Regions from separate parts of the Nonomuraea sp. NPDC003201 genome, predicted to be linked through region 1. Evidence: riboswitches for the same ligand, from Rfam matches in the RefSeq annotation. Region 1 holds a riboswitch; the other holds the start of a gene.

Evidence for each region. Region 1 has a riboswitch for thiamine pyrophosphate ahead of ACWDX9_RS02550 (purine-cytosine permease family protein). Riboswitches for the same ligand answer to the same signal wherever they lie in the genome.
Region 2: it holds a riboswitch for thiamine pyrophosphate, as region 1 does, so the genes downstream of both, tenA (thiaminase II) here and ACWDX9_RS02550 (purine-cytosine permease family protein) in region 1, are expected to answer to the same signal.

What each region holds. Positions count from the first base shown of each region.
Region 1 covers NZ_JBSFTC010000003.1:14,416-17,649, forward strand. The annotation lists gene ACWDX9_RS02530 (TenA family protein) at 1-156, shown strand, start outside; gene ACWDX9_RS02535 (Fpg/Nei family DNA glycosylase) at 203-1,081, shown strand; gene ACWDX9_RS02540 (winged helix-turn-helix transcriptional regulator) at 1,102-1,497, shown strand; gene ACWDX9_RS02545 (rhodanese-like domain-containing protein) at 1,494-1,817, shown strand; TPP riboswitch at 1,873-1,988, shown strand; gene ACWDX9_RS02550 (purine-cytosine permease family protein) at 1,979-3,234, shown strand, end outside.
Region 2 covers NZ_JBSFTC010000561.1:720-3,953, reverse strand. The annotation lists partial or broken gene ACWDX9_RS60650 (tetratricopeptide repeat protein) at 1-895, shown strand, start outside; gene tenA (thiaminase II) at 876-1,583, opposite strand; TPP riboswitch at 1,575-1,670, opposite strand; partial or broken gene ACWDX9_RS60640 (hypothetical protein) at 1,703-3,234, opposite strand, start outside.

The sequences.
Region 1 (3,234 bases):
CGGGCGTGGGTGGACACGTACGCGGATCCAGCCTTCGCGGCGCTCACCGCGCGGATCGCGCAGATGATCGACGAGGCCGCGCCGGACCCGGCGCGGGCCGAGGAGCTGTTCGCCGAGGGGATGGCGCACGAGCTGGCCTTCTGGAGCGTGCCGTAGCCGTCCACAGGCTGTGGACGGCCGGACGCGCACGTACCCTGGGGACATGCCGGAACTTCCCGAAGTGGAGTCGCTCACCCATTTCCTGCGCGAACGGGCCGTGGGCCGTACGGTCCTGGGGATCGACGTGGTGGCCTTCCAGGCGCTCAAGACGTTCGACCCGCCGGCGACCGCGCTCGGCGGGCTGACCATCACCGGGGTGTCGAGGCACGGCAAGTTCCTCGACCTCGACTGCGACGGCCTCCACCTGGTCATCCACCTGGCCCGGGCGGGGTGGCTGCGCTGGCGCGACGACCTGTCGGGCGCGAAGCCCGTACGTCCAGGCAAGGGCCCGCTCGCGGTACGGGTCCGGCTGGCGCCCGACGAGGAGGGCCTGGCGCCCGGGTTCGAGCTGACGGAGGCCGGGACGCAGAAGCGCCTGGCCGTCTACGTCACCAAGAACCCGGACGACGTCCCCGGCATCGCCGCACTCGGCCCCGACCCCCTCGACGGGTCCTTCACCGTCGACGCGCTCAAGCGCATCGTGGGCGGCAACCGCACCCAGATCAAGGGGCTGCTGCGCGACCAGAAGATCATCGCCGGCATCGGGAACGCCTACTCGGACGAGGTGCTGCACGCGGCCAAGATGTCCCCGTTCAAGATCGCGGCCACGCTGACGGACGCGCAGATCGCCGACCTGCACGAGGCCATCATCACCACCCTGGGGGAGGCGGTGGAGCGGGCGCACGGGCTGGCGGCCAAGGACCTCAAGGCGGAGAAGAAGTCGGGACTGCGGGTCCACAACCGGACCGGGCAGCCGTGCGACGTCTGCGGCGACACGATCCGCGAGGTGTCCTTCGCGGACTCCTCGCTGCAGTACTGCCCCACCTGCCAGACCGGCGGCAAGCCCCTCGCCGACCGCCGGCTGTCCCGCCTTCTCAAGTGAGCTCGACGGAAGAAGGCACTGTGGAACCGCTCGACGACTACGACGTGCGCCAGTGGGACACGCGCGAGGACTGCGAGGTGCGCCAGATCCTCGACCGCATCGCCGACAAGTGGTCGCTGCTCGTGATCGCCCTGCTCGACTGCCAGAGCCTGCGCTTCACCCAGCTCCGCCGCGAGATCGACGGCGTCAGCCAGCGCATGCTCAGCGTGACCCTGCGCCAGCTGGAGCGGGACGGCCTGGTCAGCCGCACGGTTCATCCCGTCGTGCCGCCCAGGGTGGACTACGCGCTCACGCCGCTCGGCCGTACGCTGCACGAGACCATCAAGTCGCTGGTCACCTGGACGGAGACGCACCAGGAGGAGATCGCCGCGGCGCGTGCGGCCTACGACGCCAGGCGCGAGATGATGGAGTCATGACCGTTCCTGAGATCGAGGCCAGTGCCGTTCCGGCAGACGCTTACCTGCTCGACGTCCGTGAGCAGGACGAATGGGTCGCGGGGCACGCCCCGGAGGCCGTGCACATCCCCATGACGCAGATTCAGGGGCGGGTCGACGAGGTGCCCGGCGACCGCACGGTCTACGTCGTCTGCCGGGTGGGCGGCCGGTCCCTGCAGGTCGCGGCCTGGCTCAACCAGCTCGGGCGCGACGCCGTCAACGTCGGCGGCGGCATGCAGTCGTGGGAGTTCGCGAGCCGCCCGATGGTCAGCGAGACCGGGCAGCAGCCGTTCGTGGCGTAAAAGGGCCCCACTGTGGCGGTTTCGTCGTTGCTGAGGCATGATGAGGGCGCCAACTGCAGATTGTCGCGGGAGCTCGGGGTGCGCCGGGCTGAGAGGGCAGCCATAGATCCGCTGCCGACCGCCTGAACCTGTCCGGGTAATGCCGGCGTAGGGAGTGTGCGATGACGCATGTCGTCGACGAAGTTCCGCTGACTCTTGAAGGCAGGCCGCCGAAGACCCTGGGCGTGCTCGATCAGGGCGCGCTCTGGGCGAACCTCGGAGTCAGCCTCCTGGGCTTCTCCGGCGCGTTGCTCCTGCTCAACCCCCTGTCCGACGCTCCCCTCAGCCTGACCGCCGCGCTTTTGGCGACCGTGGTCGGCAGCCTGATCGGCACCGCCATGGTGGGCCTGTCCGCCGTCCCCGGCACCCAGACGGGGCAGCCCGCGATGGTGCTGCTGCGGGGCCTGTTCGGGGCGCGGATCTCGTACGTCCCCACGGTGCTGAACATCGTCCAGATGCTCGGCTGGGCCGCGTTCGAGCTGTGGGTGATCGCCAAGGCGGCCAGCGCGATCTTCGGCGCCGTGCCGTACCAGGTGTGGGTGATCGCGGCGGGGTTGCTGACCACCGCGCTCACGATCTGGCCGCTCGGGTCCGTCAGGCTGCTGCGGCGGTACGTCACCATCGGCGTGATCGTGTCGATGGTGTGGTTCGCCTGGTTCTTCCTGACCAGGGCGCCCGCGCACACCGGCGGGTCCTGGACGGCCTTCGCGCCCGCCGTGGACTACGTGATCGCGCTGTCGGTGTCGTGGGTGCCGATGGCGGCCGACTTCGCCCGGCACTCTAGGTCGAGCAGGGCCGCGTTCACCGGCGTCGTCGGCGGCTACACGCTGGCTCAGGTCGCCTGCCTGGGCCTGGGCGTGTTCGCGGTGGCCATGGCGGGGGCCGACAAGGTGGCGGCCGACGGGACGTCGGTGTTCGGCGCGTTCGTGGCGGTGCCGCTGGGCGCGCTGTTCTTCGCGATCCTGGTGCTGCGCGAGACCGACCAGTCGTTCGCCAACGTCTACTCCACCACGGTCTCGCTGCAGAACCTGATGCCGCGGGTCGACCGGCGCGTCTTCTCCATCGCCATCGGCGTGCTGAGCGTCGCGATCGCCCTGGTCGTGGACGTCAACTCGTACGGGGCGTTCCTCGGGGTGATCGGGGCGGTGTTCGTCCCGATGTTCGCGGTGCTGGCCGTGGACTACTTCGTGCTCGGCGGCTCGCGGAGCTGGAACACCGCGGAGAACGCGCCCTCGCGCTGGTCGAGGCTGGTGCCGTGGGCGCTCGGCTTCGTGGCGTACTGGCTGACGACCTCCGCGCCCACGCTCAAGCCATGGGACGGCTTCTGGCAGGAGGTTCGCGACGCCATCGGCTTCACCCGGCAGCCGTGGATGAACGG
Region 2 (3,234 bases), on a different contig from region 1:
GTCCCTGGTCGAGGCCGTACAGCTGGCCGCCGGCGCGGGCCTGGCCCAGTCCGCGTGGGGGCTGGCCGCCACCCTGGTCCCGTACTTCGACCTGCACTGCCTGCTGGACGAGTGGCAGCTGACGCACCGTCTCGCCCTCGACAGCGCCCGCGCGGCCGGCGACCGCCTCGGGGAGGCCGCCATGCTGCGCGGCCTGGCCCAGGTCTGCCTCTACCAGGACCGGTACGCCGAGGCCGAGGACATGTTCAAGCGGGCCCGCGTCATCTTCCGCGAGCTGGGCGACACGCGGAGCGAGGCCATCTCGATCTGCGGGCTGGCGGCGGTCAGCCAGTTCTCCAACCGGCATCTCAACGCGCTCGCGTCCTTCCGGCAGGCGCTGGCCATGTTCCTGGCCATCGGCGACCGCAGCGGCGAGGCGTACGCTCGGCAGGCGATCGGGCGCGTCTACCTGTCGCTGCGGGACCTGCAGCAGGCGTCCCGGTGGCTGGGGGACGCGCTGCGGCTGGCCGAGGAGCTCGGCGACGCGCACCGCGAGGGCTGCGTGTCGATGCAGCTCGGCCGCATGTACGACCTGTTCGCCCAGTCGGACCGGGCCATGCGCTACCAGGGGCACGCGCTGGGCATCTTCGAGGCGCTCGGCGACCGCCACTGCGGCGCGTACGCGATGCGGAACCTGGGCGGGCTGCAGGTGGCCAGGGGCGACCGCTCGGACGGCTCCGACCAGTTGGAGCGCTCCCTGGTGATCTTCCAGCAACTGGGGGATCGCAGCGGGGAGGCGGACACGTACCAGACGCTCGGCGAGCTGTACCGCTCGTCCGGCCACACCGCGCTGGCCACCCATTACCTGCACCAGGCCCGCGAGCTGCGCAGGGAGCTCAGCGAGTCGTTCGCGTGAGCTGCGGCCTGAGCCATTGTCCCGTGGGCCAGGTCTCCAGGCGCCAGGCGCTGTCCCAGAACATCCACTCGTACTCGGTGGCCCGGCAGAACGCCTCGTCCATCGCCCGGCGCGTCTCGGGGTCGGCGCTCTCGGCCAGCCGGTCGGTGATGGCCTTGGCCTGCTCCACCGAGGCGGCGAAGGCGGGGTCGGAGTAGGTGCCGATCCAGGTCCGGTACGGGTGGTCGGCCGCGCCCGCCGTACGTTCGAGCAGTGCCGCGCCAACGTCCTGGTAGACCCAGAAGCACGGCAGCACGGCGGCGGCGAGCACGGGCAACGGGGCGGCCAGGGCCGTGGCCTGGAGGTAGGAGGAGTAGGCCAGGCAGGTCGGCGAGGTGGCGACGGCCGCCGTCTCGCCGGCCGTCAGCCCGAACTCCTCCAGGTAGCCGGTGTGCAGGGCCCGCTCGACGACCAGCGCCGTGTGCGCGCTCTGCGCGAAGAACGCGGCGTCGGCCGGGGAGCCGGCGCGGGCCGAGGCGGTCGCGAGGACCTTGGCGTAGGCCACCAGGTAGCGGCCGTCCTGGACCAGGTAGAACGCGAAGCGCTCGCGGTCGAGGGTGCCGTCGCCGAGCGCGGCGTTGAACGGGTGGTCGTGGATCGCCTCGAGCAGCGTGGCCGTGCGCGCCCAGATTTTCTCACAGAAGGTCACCGATGACGTCCCTTCGCTAGTGCGAACTAGATCAGGTTCGACGGGTGTGATCTCAGCCCGGCAGCCCGGGCACCCCGCGTCACGGCCAACGCTAGCAGAGAAGGTCCGGCCCGGTCGTGTCAGGCGGGGATCAGCTCGTGCAGCGTGCCCGGGGTGTAGACCTGCGCCCCCTCCGGGAGGCCGTCCGGCGCCGCCAGCCCGATGTAGGTGGTGGGCCCGGCCGGCGTGCTCTTCGCGCGCAGCAGGTCGGCCAGGTAGCGGACGCGCAGGAATTCGCGTTCGACGATGGAGCGCACCAGCAGGGAGGCGCTGACGCGGTTGCCCTCCACCTGGTTGAAGCCGGGGTGGCCCTTCAGGTAGAGGTGCAGCCACTTCACCAGCCAGCCGCCGTCGGCGCCGCGCAGGAAGACGAGCGGCAGGGCGATCCGGCCGGAGCCGCGCAGGTCCGACTTCATGCGCACGGTACGCGGCTCGAACGGCCTGCCTTCCTGCGCCGCGTCCCTGGTCATGTAGCCGAAGAACGCCTCGGCGGCCGCGTCGAACCCTTCCCCGGCGTAGATGTTCACCTGCGGGATGATGATCGGCTGGGTCGCGGCGGCGAGCCGGATGTCGATGAACTCGGACGCGCCGTCAGGTGCCTCGGTAAGGTCGCCGGAGTACTGGGCGAAGTCGTTGGTGTAGTTCGTCCAGGAAATGTGCGTCGGGTCGTCGTAGGAGGCGTCCAGCATGAGCGCGGACAGGTCGTAGTCGGTGCGCTGCCGGGCCTCGCGCCAGTGGACGAAGAACCTGAGCAGTTCGCCGTCCACCACCGACACCGAACCCCGGGGCAGCATGCCGAGCCCGGGCACGACGGCCTTGCCGGACAGCGGCAGGGCGACGTCGAGCACGTCGGGATCGACGATCAGCTCGCCGGGGTCGGGGAGGCGGCGGGCGATCTCCTCGTCCAGGATGGCCAGCGCCCGCGCCAGGGCCTCCTCCTCCAGCGGCGAGCGGGAGTCGGGGGCCGCCCACGCCCTGCCGTTCCGGTTGACGAAGACGCGGCCCGCGACAGGGGCGAGCCGGTTCTGCAGGTGCTCGCGCAGCGACAGCAGGACGCGGCCGGAGGCGCCGGAGGCGGCCCCTTCCGTGGCGTCCAGCACGGCCGACGTGGACAGGCCCGTCCGCAGCAGGTGGTCGAGGCGGCGCAGCAGCGCCCCGGGGGCCTGCTCCAGCAGCTTCACCGCCTCGGCGGTGCGGCCCGCCGACAGCGCGGCCTCGACCCGGCCGTCCAGGCTCGGGGCCGGGCGGGTGCCCCTGGCCGTGTCGAAGACGGCCCGGGCGCGCGGGAACTGCGGGTACTCGTGGGGGTGCAGCCGTTCGCCGAGCCGCTTCCACTCCTCCCGGTGACGCGGCACGTCGCCGAGCCTGGCCGGCGAGGCGACCGCGTCCAGGGCTCCCAGCAGGGCGCGGCGCTCGGCCCGGCGGAACGAGCGGAACCTGGTGGGCTCGGCCAGCGTGACATCGCCGCCGGAGCAGCCGCAGGCGAGCCGGAGCACGTCGGTCACGGTGTCGACCAGCAGCGGCCGGCCCTCGGCCAGCCGGACCTCGTTGACGATCGCGCGGTTCTCGCGCACGGGGATGCGCTCGGGCTCGTCGGCGCAGGATCCGGCCA